DNA from 4 places in the Streptomyces sp. NPDC048659 genome. Region 1 is predicted to be linked to each of the others. Evidence: riboswitches for the same ligand, from Rfam matches in the RefSeq annotation. Region 1 holds a riboswitch; each other region holds the start of a gene.
The links. A riboswitch is a leader RNA that binds a small molecule or an ion and turns the genes downstream of it on or off. The one in region 1 is predicted to bind cobalamin.

Region 1 (3,199 bases):
GGCCGGTCGACGAAGCGGACGACCACACCCGGCTCGGCGGCCAGCGCGTCCACGTCGGTGAAGTTCGACATCAGCGGGACGGCGCAGACGGCGACCCGCAGCACGTCGGCGCCGACCGGCGGGGCCACCACCGACTCGCGGACCGTGCCGCGCAGCGAGACCCGCAGGCCGTCCTCCTCGTCGATGCCGAGGCCGTGCGCGTACGGCAGGACGCCGAAGGTGCGGCGCCCGGTGAGGCCGTGGAGCATGTCCAGGCCGGGCTCCAGGAGCGTCACGTCGCCGCGGAACTTGTTCACCAGGTACCCGGCGACGAGCTCCTGGTCCTCGGGCGCGAGCAGCGCGGTGGTGCCGAAGAACTGGGCGAAGACGCCGCCCCGGTCGATGTCGCCGACGACCACGACGGGCAGCCGGGCGGCCCGCGCTATGCCCATGTTGACGATGTCGGTGCGCCGCAGGTTGATCTCGGCCGGGCTGCCCGCCCCCTCGCAGATCACGGCGTCGTACGTGCCCCGGAGCTCCTCCAGGCACGCCAGCACCGGCTCGAAGAGGGTGCCCTGCCGTCCGCCGTGGTAGCCGCGGGCGCTCATCTCGCCGACCGGCTTCCCCATCAGGACGACCTGGCTGGAGCGGTCGGAGCCCGGCTTGAGCAGCACCGGGTTCATCAGCGCGGTCGGCTCGACGCGCGCGGCCTGCGCCTGCATGGCCTGGGCGCGCCCGATCTCGGCGCCCTCCCGGGTCACGAAGGAGTTGAGGGACATGTTCTGTCCCTTGAACGGCGCCACCTTGACGCCCTGCCGGACCAGCCAGCGGCAGATGCCGGCCGTGACGACGCTCTTGCCCGCGTCGGACGTGGTCCCGGCGACGAGCAGCCCCCCGCCCCTCATGCGTTCCTCCGCTTCAGCGTGCTCGCGATCAGCCGGCCGCCCACGCAGGCGGCCAGGGTCAGTCCGGTGATCCGGCGGGACAGCCGCACCGCCCGGTCGATGTCGGCGACCTCGACGGGACGGCCCGCCCCGTTGAGGACGGGCCGGTGCTCGACCCGTCCGCCGTACGCCAGGGTGCCGCCGAGCCGTACGCCGAGGGCCCCGGCGAAGGACGCCTCGACGGGTCCGGCGTTGGGGCTGGGGTGCTTCGCCGCGTCCGCCCGCCAGGCGCGGGCCGCCCCGCGCGGGTTCCCGCCCGCGACGGTGGCGAGCGCGGCGGTGAGCCGGGCGCCGGGCCAGCCGGCCAGGTCGTCCAGGCGGGCCGAGGCCCAGCCGAAGCGGCGGTACCTCGGCGACTTGTGGCCGACCATCGCGTCCAGGGTGTTCACCGCGCGGAAGCCGAGCAGCCCCGGCACGCCGGCGACGGCGCCCCAGAAGAGCGCGCCGACCACGGCGTCGGAGGTGTTCTCGGCGACGGACTCGACGACCGCGCGGGCCATCGCGGGGCCGTCCAGGGAGTGCGGGTCGCGTCCGCACAGGTGCGGCAGGCGCTCCCGGGCGACCTCCAGGTCCCCGGCGGCGAGCGCCCCGCCGATCGCGCGGGCCTCGCGGCCCAGCGTCGTACCGCCGACCACGGCCCACACGGAGGCGGCGGTCAGGGCGACGGTGGCGGCGCGGCTGCCCCGTGCCGTACGGGCGGCCAGCGCGCCGAGGGCGACGGTGGAGCCGGCGCAGACGGCGGTGTGCAGGGCGCCCCAGCCGCGGTGGTCGCGCCACAGGCGCCGTTCGACCGCGCCGGCGGCCCGGCCGAAGGCGGCGACGGGGTGGCCGCGGCGGGGGTCGCCCGCGAGCCGGTCGACGGCGAGGCCGGCGGCCGCTCCGTACGCGAAGACACCGGTGGCGCTGTCGGTGCCGGGAAGGCTGAGGCCGCGGCCGGGCATGGCGCTCTGTCCTCACTCAGGGTCCGCGCCCTGGATCGACGTGACCGGCGGCGAGAGTTCCTGGCTCCCGGCCCCTGGGGGCCGGTCACAGTGGCGGGACCGCGCCGGATTCGCACCGGACTTCCTCTACTGCCGCCGTAATGGCCCCGGCAGTCCACCACGCTGTGCGAACAGCCGTCAACTCACCCTTGACCTGCGTCGGGTCACTGTGCGGAGCGCCACAGACACGAGGACCGGGCGGCCCGCACCACGAGGTGCGGACCGCCCGGCCGGGTGTGCGCGGTGCGTCAGGCGACGATCAGGTAGATGCCGTAGGAGACGGCGGCCAGGCACAGCGCGAAGCAGGCGTAGGCGCCGGTGACGGCCAGGGTGGCGGAGCCGCCGTTCTCGGCGGCCTCCTCCTGCTTGGAGAGGCCCATGACACCGAGGGTGAAGAGGCCCACCAGGGCGACGGTCGCCACGAGGCTGACTCCGAAGACGGAGCCGAGGGCTGCCCAGTCGATCTTCATGCTTGGTTCCAGTTCCTTAGACCGCGGCGGCGGGGGCCGGGGGAGCGGCCGGGTCCGTGGGGCCCGGGGTGGGGATGGTGGTCTTCAGGTCCGCGTCCGCGACGGCGGCGACGGAGCCCGCGGCCGGCGGCGGGGTGACGGCCGCGATGGCGGTGGTGACCACGCCGGCGGGCTCGGCCGGGGCGCCCGGGTTGTCGAGGTCGTCGGCGGTGACGTTGGTGTGGTCGACCGGCTTGCGGCGGGAGAGCGCCCAGATCACGGCCGAGCCGGCGACGAGCAGGACCGCGACGGCGGCGATGCCCCAGGTGCCCTGCTTGGTGAGGAACTCGGCGGCGGCGCCGACCAGGCCCGCGGCGGGCAGGGTCAGACCCCAGGCGACGAACATCCGGGTGGCGGTCGACCAGCGGACGACTCCGCCCTTGCGGCCGAGGCCGGCGCCCATCACGGCACCCGAGCAGGACTGGGTGGTGGAGAGCGAGAAGCCCAGGTGCGAGGAGGCCAGGATGACGGTGGCCGCGCTGGTCTGGGCGGCGAAGCCCTGCTGCGGCTGGAGGTCGGTGAGGCCCTTGCCCATGGTGCGGATGATGCGCCAGCCGCCGAGGTAGGTGCCGAGCGCGATGGCGACACCGGCGGAGACGATGACCCACATGGGCGGGTTGGCGCCGGGGGCGAGGACGCCGCTGGTGACCAGGGCGAGGGTGATGATGCCCATCGTCTTCTGCGCGTCGTTGGTGCCGTGCGCGAGCGAGACGAGACCGGCGGAGGCGATCTGGCCGGCCCGGTAGCCCTTGGCGGTCGCCTTGGTCCCGGTGTTCGACTTCTTGCC
Region 2 (3,199 bases), on a different contig from region 1:
CACGCGGACCGCGCACGACCTCCTGCGGATCGCGCAGGAGGCGCTGACCAACGCGACGCGCCACGCGCCCGGGGGCGTGGTGCGGGTGACCATGGCGTACGAGGAGAAGGCGACCGTCTTGAGCATCGTGAACGGGCCGGGGACCCTGCCCGTCTCCCCGGGTACGGGGAGCGGGATGGGGCTGATCGGGATCCGCGAGCGTGTGGCCCTGCTGAACGGGACGGTCACCGCCGGTCCCGTCACGGGCGGGCCCGAGACAGCCGGGCCCGAGCGCGGCGGCTGGAAGGTCGAAGTGGTGATTCCGGCATGAGCGAGACCTCGGAGCCCGCCCTCCCGCCGCCCTCCTCCGGCCCCTCCAGCCCCTCCAGCCCTTCCCGCCCCTCCGGCCCCATCAGGGTCGTCATCGCCGACGACCAGGCCGCCGTGCGCGAGCCGCTCGCCATGGTGCTCGCGCTCGCCGGGGACATCGGCGTGGTCGCGACCGCCGCGAACGGGCGCGAGGTGCTGGACGCCGTCGCCGCCGAACCCGTCGACGTCGTGCTTATGGACCTGCGGATGCCCGTGATGGACGGCACCGAGGCGACCCGGCTGCTGAGCGAGGCCCATCCGGAGGTGGCCGTCGTGGTCCTGACGACCTTCGCCGACGACGAGTCGATCATGGCAGCGCTGTCGGCGGGCGCCCGCGGCTATCTGACGAAGAACGCGGGCCGCGAGGACATCGCCCGCGCGATCCGCGCCGCCGCGGCCGGGCAGTCGGTGATGGACCAGGAGGTACGGGACCGGCTGCTGGCCGCCGTGATGGCGACGCCCCGCGCGGAGGCCCGGCCCGGAGCGGACTCCGGGACTGGTTCCGGTGTGGACTCCGAGGCGGGCTCCAAGGCCGCCTCGGCCCCGGGTGACGACCTGCCCGAGGACCTGACCCCTCGGGAGCGCGAAGTGCTGGGTCTGATCGGGCAGGGGCTCCCGAACCGGGCGATCGCCGAGCGGCTGTTCATCAGCGAGGCCACGGTCAAGACGCACATCAACAACCTGTTCGCCAAGGCCCGGATCCGGGACCGCGCCGACGCCGTGCGGCGGGCCATCGCCGCCGGTCTGGCCTGAGCGGGGGCCTCAGCTCGTCCGGGCGGCGCGGCGCAGCCGGGCGCGCGCCGGGTCCTGGGCGGGGCGGTGCGGCGGGGGCGGCTGGTCCTGCGGGGCGCGGCGGACGAAGAGGGTGACGGAGACGCCCTCGGTGAAGCCGTTGCGCCGCATCATCGCGGCGGATGCCTCGTTGCTGCTCTCCACGTCGGTGATGATCCGCGAGGCGCCCGCCGCGAAGAGGGCGTCGCAGCAGTGCTCGACGAGCGCGCTGGCGACGCCGCGGCCTCGGGCCCGCTCCTCCAGGGCGATCCATTCGAGGTAGCCCCAGTCCTCGCGTTCGTCGTACGAGAGGGAGCCGAGGACGAAGCCGAGCAGGCCCTCCTCGTCCCGGGCGACCCAGCAGGCGTCGGGCTGGGCGTCCCAGTGCGCGGCCACGGAGGACAGCGACCAGGAGGTGTAGGGCATCGACTTGACGTCGTAGACCCGGTGGCCGAGGTCGAGCACGGCGTGCAGGTGGACGAGCTCCAACGGGACGATCTCGACTGCGCTTTCGTTCATATCGGCGATCATGCCAGGGATCACCCGGATCATCCCGGCATGGAGGTATGGCGGCATCTCACACTGTCCGGGCGAAATGCCCGACTCCCTGGATCAAGATCGCCCTGTGGTAATTTGCCCGAGCCAGTCGCACCCCTGTACGTATCCGGCAGCCGGCCGATACGCATGGGGGCAGGGAATCCGGTGGGAATCCGGAGCTGACGCGCAGCGGTGAGGGTGACGGGCGGAACATCGGCCACTGGGTCCCGAGGGGCCCGGGAAGGCGTTCCGTCCGGGTGACCCCGAGTCCGAAGACCTGCTGGCGGCCCCGGCGGCGGCGTACGGCCGCGTCCGGGGAGCTCCGTACGACAGGCTCCGCGCCCGAGCCGTGACGCCAGAGGACCCCCACGTGCCCCTGCCCCGCCTTCTCCGCGTTTCCCGCGCGCCGCGCGTTCCCCGTGTTTCCCGCGTGCCCCGCGCGCCCCACATCCCCCGTTCCGCCGCGCTGCTCGCCGTCGGCGCCTTCACCGGCGCCGCACTCGTCACCGGCTGCGGCCCCGGCGCTCCGGCCGCCGCGCCCGGCGCGAAGGCCACGGACGCGGCGCGCGCCGTCGTGCTCGACAACTGCGGCCTGCGCGTCGAGGTCGAGCGCCCGCCCCGCCGTGCCGTCGCCCTGGACCAGGGTTCGGCCGAGATCCTGCTCTCGCTCGGTCTCGCCGACCGCATGGTGGGCACCGCCACGTGGACGGACCCGGTCCTGAAGGGGCTGGAGGACGAGAACGCGAAGGTGCCACGGCTGGCGGACCGCTACCCGTCGTTCGAGAAGGTCCTGGCCGCCGAGCCCGACTTCGTCAGCGCCTCCTTCCTCTACACCCTCGGCAAGGGCGGGGTGGCGCCCCGGGAGCGCTTCGCCGGGCTCGGCGTGCCGACGTACCTCTCCCCCACCGACTGCGTGGACAAGGACAACAGCGGCGACGGCGACGGGATACGCACCCGGCCGCTGACCATGGACACGGTGTACGGCGAGATCCGCGACCTGGCCCGGGTGTTCGGGGTCCCGGAGCGCGGCGAGAAGCTGGTGGGCGAGCTCCGCACCCGGGTCGCGAAGGCCACCGCCGGGCCGGGCTTCGGGGACGCCTCGGTGCTGTACTGGTTCTCCGACGCGCGGGGCCCGTACATGGCCGGGTGCTGCGGCGCGCCCGGCGTCGTCAGCGGGACGCTCGGCGTGCGGAACGTCTTCGACGACACCAAGGAGGAGTGGCCGCAGATCAACTGGGAGACCGTCGCCGAACGCGACCCCGACGTGCTGGTGATCGCCGACCTGACCCGCAGGGCGCAGTCGGCCGAGAGCGCCGCGAAGAAGATCGAGTTCCTGGAGTCCCACCCGGTCACGCGGAACATGACGGCGGTGCGGAAGAAGCGGTACGTGGTCCTCAGCGGGCAGGCGATGAACCCGACCATCCGCACCGTCGAGGGCATCGAGAAGCTGGCCGCCGCCCTGCGCGCGTACGGGCTCGCCAAGTGAACCGGCCGGTTGCGTCACCCCTGTTGGTGCCCGCGGCCACGGCGGCCGGCGGCGTGC
Region 3 (3,199 bases), on a different contig from region 1:
CAGTCGATGCCGCCGCCGGCCACGAAGGCGCCCAGGTTGACCGAGCCGAGGTTGCAGACGGCCGTCTCGCCGTCGTCGGTGACCTCGATGATCTCGGTGCAGAGGTTCGAGGAGTGGACGACGGAGCCGGGCTCGGCGGTCTGGTTCGCGGTGCGGTTGGAGGCGTCCTTGAAGGTCATCCAGCCGTTGCCGGTCTGCGCGAGGGTGCGCATCATCCGGCCGTACAGGTCCCGGGCCGGCATCGTCTTCTTGGCCAGGCCCGCCGCCTCGGCCTCGCGGTACGCCGCGTCGAACTCCTCGCCGTACAGGTCGACCAGCTCGGGCACGTCGGCGGGGGAGAACAGCGACCAGGGGGCGTCCGCGTTGACCCGGCGCATGAACTCGTCCGGGATCCAGTGCGCCAGGTTCAGGTTGTGGGTGCGGCGGGCGTCCTCGCCGGTGTTGTCGCGGAGCTCCAGGAACTCCTCGATGTCCGCGTGCCAGGTCTCCAGGTAGACGGCGGCGGCACCCTTGCGGCGCCCGCCCTGGTTGACGGCGGCGACGGAGGCGTCCAGCGTCTTCAGGAACGGCACGATGCCGTTGGAGTGCCCGTTGGTGCCGCGGATCAGCGAGCCGCGGGCGCGGATGCGGGAGTACGAGAGGCCGATGCCGCCCGCGTGCTTCGACAGCCGCGCGACCTGGTGGTAGCGGTCGTAGATGGAGTCCAGCTCGTCCTGCGGGGAGTCCAGCAGGTAGCAGGAGGACATCTGCGGGTGGCGGGTGCCGGAGTTGAAGAGGGTGGGGGAGGAGGGCAGGTAGTCGAGCCGGCTCATCAGCCCGTACAGCGCCGCCACCTCGTCCACGGCGCGGTCGCTGTCGTCCTCGGCGAGGCCGCTCGCCACGCGCAGCATGAAGTGCTGCGGGGTCTCGATGACCTGGCGGGTGATCGGGTGGCGCAGCAGGTAGCGGGAGTACAGGGTGCGCAGGCCGAAGTAGCCGAAGCGGTCGTCGCCCGCCGGGTCGATCAGGGCGTCGAGGTAGCCGGCGTGCGCGGCGACGAACGCGGCCGTGCGGTCGGCGATCAGGCCCTCGCGGTGCCCGACGGCGACGGAGGCCGAGAAGGCGACGGCGCCCTGGCCCGCGGCCTCGTCGGCGATGGTGAGGGTGAGCAGCCGGGCGGCGAGCCGGGAGTACGCCGGGTCCTCGGCGATCAGTCCGGCGGCGGCCTCGGTGGCCAGTTCGCGCAGCTCCGCCTCGTCCGAGGAGGCGCTGCGGCCGCGCAGGGCGGCGGCGGCGACCTTGCCGGGGTCGGTGTCCGGGAGGTCGGCGGTGAGATCGGTCAGGGTCCGCAGCAGCACGGTGCCGGGGCCGTCGGTCTCGATCGCTGCGGCCGGATCGGCGGGCGCGATGGTCACGTGGGGGCTCTCCCTCGCTCGGCTCGGTGCCAGGGCGGGGGGCGGGAACGGGACGGCCGTACGCACGGCTGCGCCGCGTCCACCGGCCCACTCCGCGAGGCCCGGACGTCTGTCGGCACCCGGAACGGACGGACCGGGTGCGCTGTCGGCAGGTCCTCGGACTCACCTTGGCGCGAACGCGCACAAAACACACCGTTGCGGGACAGTTCCGGATTTCCACCGGATTCCCCTGCGGCGACAGCGAGGACGAGCATACATGTGGGGGGCACCGCTCGCGGCACCCCCCACATGTTGTGTCGGCCTGGAGCCTGTCCGGCGGCGGTCAGAGCTCCAGAACGTAGGTGAACAGGGTGAAGTCCAGGCCCGGAACCGGCTTCCAGTCGCGTTCGGGGGAGCGGACGAAGCCCAGTCGCTCATAGATCCGGTGGGCGGTGGTCATGCTCCGCTGGGTGGACAGCACGATCCGGGCGCACCCCTCGGCGGCCCGCGCCCGGTCCACGCAGGCCCGCACGAGGGCCTCCCCGACGCCCCGGCCGCGCGCCGCGTGCGCGACGGCCAGCATCCGGAACTCGGCCTCGCCGGGGCCCGCGATGTCGGCCCACTCCTCGCCGCCGAGCGCGAAGGTCACGCCGCCGAGGACGGCCCCGGCCGCGTCGGCCGCCGCGTCGACGGCCACCAGCACCTCGGCCTCGGCGTCCCGCCGGGCGGTGTCCCGCAGCCGGTGCAGATAGTCGTCGTCCTCGCCGAACGTGAGGAAGCCGTCGTCGAGGTAGGCCCGCGCGGTGACCTCGCCGAGCGCCTCGTACTCCTCGGGCCGTACCGCCCTGATCGTGAAGTCCATGCCAGGGAGTCTGCCCCGGGGCGCGGCTCCGGCCGCCGCCGGGACCCCCGGCACGGCTCCGACCGCCTCGGGGACCCCCGGGCACGGCTCCGCCCGCCGCCGGGTGTCCCGGGGCGGGCGGAGCGCGGGGCGCGCGGGGCGGTCGGCGGGGCTCAGTGCCCGGCGGTGCCGACCTTCGGGAGCTCGGTGGCGACGCCCTTGTCGCCGGCGTCCGCCGTGTAGTCGCCGGGCGCGGTCTCGTCGACGCCGTCGGGCGCCTTGAGCGCCTTCAGGACGAAGGTGAGGACCACGGTGACGACCAGGTTGAGCACGAAGGCGGTGAGGCCGATGTAGCCGATCTCGCCGATGCCGGGGATCGCGGCCGAGGAGCCGCCGAAGTGCGCCTGCTTGGGCGTGCTCACGTTGTACGCGGCGATCGTGCCGTAGACCATGCCGACAGCCCAGCCGGCGAGCAGCGCCCAGCGGTGGAACCAGCGGGTGAACAGGCCGCCGACGAGGGCGGGGAAGGTCTGCAGGATCCAGATGCCGCCGAGGAGCTGGAAGTTGATGGCGACGGTCTTGTCCATGGTGAGGACGAAGACCAGCGCGCCGACCTTCACCAGCAGCGAGACCAGCTTGGAGATCTTGGTCTCCTGCTCGGGGGTCGCGTCCGGCTTGAGGAAGTCCTTGTAGATGTTCCGGGTGAACAGGTTGGCCGCGGCGATCGACATGATCGCGGCCGGGACCAGGGCGCCGATGCCGATGGCCGCGAAGGCCACCCCGGCGAACCAGGCCGGGAACATGTCCTCGAAGAGCTGCGGGATGGCGAGCTGCCCGTTGCTGACCTTGACCCCGGCGGCGATGGCCATGAAGCCGAGCAGCGCGAGCAGGCCCAGCATCAGCGAGTACAGCGGCAGGATCGTGGTGTTGCGGCGGATCACCTCGCGGCTCCGGGACGACAGGGTCGCCGTGATGGAGTGCGGGT
Region 4 (3,199 bases), on a different contig from region 1:
CGGGAGCACCGGCAGGCCGAGGTGGGCGCGCTGGGCGGCGGTGCGCTCGGTGTAGGGCTGGGAGCGGCGGCCGTCCGCGTCGGTGATCGCGGCGGTGCGGGCGCGGACGGCGGGGTCGCGGGTGAGGGCGGAGTCGGCGCGGGAGGCCAGGTCGGCCCGGTTGGCGGCGAGTTCGGTGGCGATCGCGTCGGTGCCGTGGGCGAGGCCGTGGGCGAGGGTGACGACCTCGGTGGTCTTCTGGCGGGCGAAGGCGAGCCAGCGCCGGACCTCGGGGTCGAGGTCGGCTTCGGCGTCCGCGTCGAGAGGGACGTGGAGCAGGGAGCAGGAGGTGGCCACGTCGACGCGGTCGGCGAGGCCGAGCAGGGTGGCGAGGGTGGCGAGGGACTTCTGGTGGTCGTTGATCCAGATGTTGCGGCCGTTGACGACGCCGGCGACGAGCCGCTTGCCGGGTAGTCCGCCGACGGTGGCGAGGTCGTCGAGGTTGGCGGCGGCGCGCTCGGTGAAGTCGAGGGCGAGACCGTCCACGGGGGCGGCGGCGAGTACGTGGAGGGCGTCGCCGAGGCGGTCGAAGTAGGAGGCGACGAGCAGCTTGGGCCGGTCGCCTGCCGCCCCGAGGTCGCGGTAGACGCGGGCGGCGGCGTTCAGCTCGGCGGGAGTGCGGTCCTGGACGAGTGCGGGCTCGTCCAACTGCACCCATTCCGCGCCGGCGGCCCGCAGGTCGGCGAGGACTTCGGCGTAGACGGGGAGGAGCCGGTCGAGAAGGGTGAGCGGGTCGAAGTCGGCGGCGACGCCGGGTGCGGGCTTGGCGAGCAGGAGGTAGGTGAGGGGGCCGACGAGGACCGGGCGGGCGGTCAGGCCGAGCGCGAGGGCTTCCGTCAGTTCGGCGACCTGCTTGGTGGAGTCGGCGGTGAAGACGGTGTCGGGGCCGAGTTCGGGGACGAGGTAGTGGTAGTTGGTGTCGAACCACTTGGTCATCTCCAGCGGCGCGATGTCCTGGGTGCCGCGGGCCATGGCGAAGTAGCCTTCGAGCGGGTCGGCGTCGACGGCGGCGCGGTGGCGGGCGGGGATGGCGCCGACCATGAGGCTGGTGTCGAGGACGTGGTCGTAGTACGAGAAGTCGCCGGTCGGCACTTCGTGGACGCCGGCGTCGGCCAGCTGGTGCCAGTTCGACCGGCGGAGGTCGGCGGCGGTGGCGCGGAGGGCGTCGGCGGTGACGCGGCCCTTCCAGTAGCCCTCGATGGCCTTCTTCAGTTCGCGGTTCTGCCCCTGGCGGGGGTAGCCGTACACGGTCGCTCGTACCGCAGCGGCGGTGGACTCGGTGGTCACGGAACTCTCCTTCGCGAGATGTGCCCGGATGGACGGCCCGATGAGGGGACGTGGGCGCGAAGGAGAAGGCGGAGCACGCTGACCGGAGCGCGGAGGGAGCCCGCGACGGGCCGTACGTCGTCCACGCCGACCCGCCCACGAGGTCATCGGTGAAACCGTGCGCGGAATACGTCCTCGCACGGGCAACGGGCAGGTCTTCGGACTCGCGGGCACGCTCTCCGGCATGACCGGAGGGCACCTACTGGCCGTCGCTTCCCAGGACCGTTGTCCGGTCCCAGTGCGTATGACGGCGGTCGTTCCCACTCACCGCTGCGGGGCAGTCCCGGATTCCCACCGGGTTCCCTCTTACGACGCATCCCGCCTGGCGGACGGGGCGAACCAGCTGCGCGGGCCAGACTAGGGCGTGCCGCGCCCCGATGGCGAGAAATATCAAGATCCGGACGCGAGAACGGCGAAGATCAGCCGGTGGCGAGGAAGTCGATCTCACGGCGTCACGGCGTCACGGCGTCACGGCGTCACGGCGTCACGGCGTCGCGGCCTACGAGCGCCGGGCGAGCAGATGAGTCTCAAGGAAGCCCCGCTCGGAGGCGGGGTCGTGGAGGAGCCGGGTCGTGGTGGTGAGTCCGGCCTGGGCCAGTAGGTCGGTGAAGGGCGCGGCGGGCCAGCTGTAGGCGGGTGCCACCTTGTGGTCGAAACGGATCGGCTCGGGCCCCTCGGTGCCGAAGAGGGACACCAGGATCAGGCCACCCGGCGCGAGGACGCGGGCCTGCTCGGCGAGCAGCGCGGGCAGTTCCCCGGGCGGTGTGTGGATCATCGAGTAGTGGGCCAGGATCCCGCCGAGCACGCCGTCCTCCAGCGGCAGGGCCTCCATGCGGGCCTGCTCGAACCGCAGCGCCGGCTGGGCCCGCCGGGCGTGGTCGACCATGGCGGGGGAGAGGTCGAACCCGATGGCGTCCAGCCCCTGTTCGCACAGCATGGCCGTGAGGTGCCCGGGCCCGCAGCCGACGTCGGCGACCCGCAGGTTCCCCGTGTCCCGTACGAGCTCGGCGAAGGTGCCGACCATGCTCCGCGCGAACGGCCGCGTCTCCAGCCGGTCGGCGAACAACGACGCGTAGAGCTCGACGACTTGGTCGTAGGCGGCCCGGGTCACCTCTTGATGCTTCGACACGCCCCGAAACGTAGCACCGCTGCGGGCGGCTGCCTCTGGGGACGGGTGGGGACGAGTGGGGGAGGGGGGCTGGACTGCCGGGCGGGACAGGCGTGGTGCATGATGACGCCAGGAGGGGATTTGAATGCGTTCAGAAAGATCAATCATCATGGTGGACCACCCCCTGGAGACGCCTGCTCAGGGGACGGTACGCATCCGGGACCGTTTCGGGTCCGTAGTCGTGGCCTGCACCTCGGTCCTGTCCGTCGAGGCGGTGATCGCGGTCATCGCGGTGTACGTGTGGGAGCTGACCAAGGAGACGCCGCCGCTCCCCTACAACGGCCTCGCCGTATTCGTGATGGTGGTCGCGCTTCCGTTCGTGGCGGCGGCGGGTGCGGCCCTGGCCGCGCTGCTGTCGATCTGCGTGCTGATGCCGATGCTCGCCGTTGCCGCCCGGCTGGGCCGAGCCGTGTCCGGCCGCGAGGCGTGGTGGTGGGTTCCGGCGGCCGCGGGAGGCGTGGCGGCCCTGCCCGCGGGCGCGGAGGCGCTGACGGGCGAGACCGGCCTTCTGGGGTGCGTCGCCGGATGGCTCGTGGCGACGGTGGCGCTCGCCGTACCGGCCCTGACCGCCCGCAGGCTGCTCCTGCCGGAGCGCCCGCGGCTCTCCGGGGGAGCGATGTTCGGGTACATCGCGCTGTGGGGGACGCTCGCCGCCGTCACCGCCTT

Region 2: another riboswitch for cobalamin. It lies ahead of AB0C99_RS13440 (ABC transporter substrate-binding protein); the one in region 1 lies ahead of AB0C99_RS20930 (cobalamin biosynthesis protein).
Region 3: another riboswitch for cobalamin. It lies ahead of AB0C99_RS25490 (ribonucleoside-diphosphate reductase subunit alpha); the one in region 1 lies ahead of AB0C99_RS20930 (cobalamin biosynthesis protein).
Region 4: another riboswitch for cobalamin. It lies ahead of metE (5-methyltetrahydropteroyltriglutamate--homocysteine S-methyltransferase); the one in region 1 lies ahead of AB0C99_RS20930 (cobalamin biosynthesis protein).

What each region holds. Positions count from the first base shown of each region.
Region 1 is NZ_JBEZHM010000026.1:61,474-64,672, reverse strand. It holds gene AB0C99_RS20935 (cobyric acid synthase) at 1-884, opposite strand, end outside; gene AB0C99_RS20930 (cobalamin biosynthesis protein) at 881-1,864, opposite strand; cobalamin riboswitch at 1,899-2,030, opposite strand; gene AB0C99_RS20925 (hypothetical protein) at 2,152-2,373, opposite strand; gene AB0C99_RS20920 (inorganic phosphate transporter) at 2,390-3,199, opposite strand, start outside.
Region 2 is NZ_JBEZHM010000013.1:143,594-146,792, forward strand. It holds gene AB0C99_RS13425 (histidine kinase) at 1-310, shown strand, start outside; gene AB0C99_RS13430 (response regulator transcription factor) at 307-1,101, shown strand; gene AB0C99_RS13435 (GNAT family N-acetyltransferase) at 1,111-1,638, opposite strand; cobalamin riboswitch at 1,812-1,935, shown strand; gene AB0C99_RS13440 (ABC transporter substrate-binding protein) at 2,087-3,142, shown strand; gene AB0C99_RS13445 (iron chelate uptake ABC transporter family permease subunit) at 3,169-3,199, shown strand, end outside.
Region 3 is NZ_JBEZHM010000037.1:25,976-29,174, forward strand. It holds gene AB0C99_RS25490 (ribonucleoside-diphosphate reductase subunit alpha) at 1-1,394, opposite strand, end outside; cobalamin riboswitch at 1,524-1,665, opposite strand; gene AB0C99_RS25495 (GNAT family N-acetyltransferase) at 1,717-2,235, opposite strand; gene mctP (monocarboxylate uptake permease MctP) at 2,388-3,199, opposite strand, start outside.
Region 4 is NZ_JBEZHM010000013.1:53,704-56,902, reverse strand. It holds gene metE (5-methyltetrahydropteroyltriglutamate--homocysteine S-methyltransferase) at 1-1,326, opposite strand, end outside; cobalamin riboswitch at 1,497-1,724, opposite strand; gene AB0C99_RS12995 (class I SAM-dependent methyltransferase) at 1,865-2,494, opposite strand; gene AB0C99_RS12990 (hypothetical protein) at 2,643-3,199, shown strand, end outside.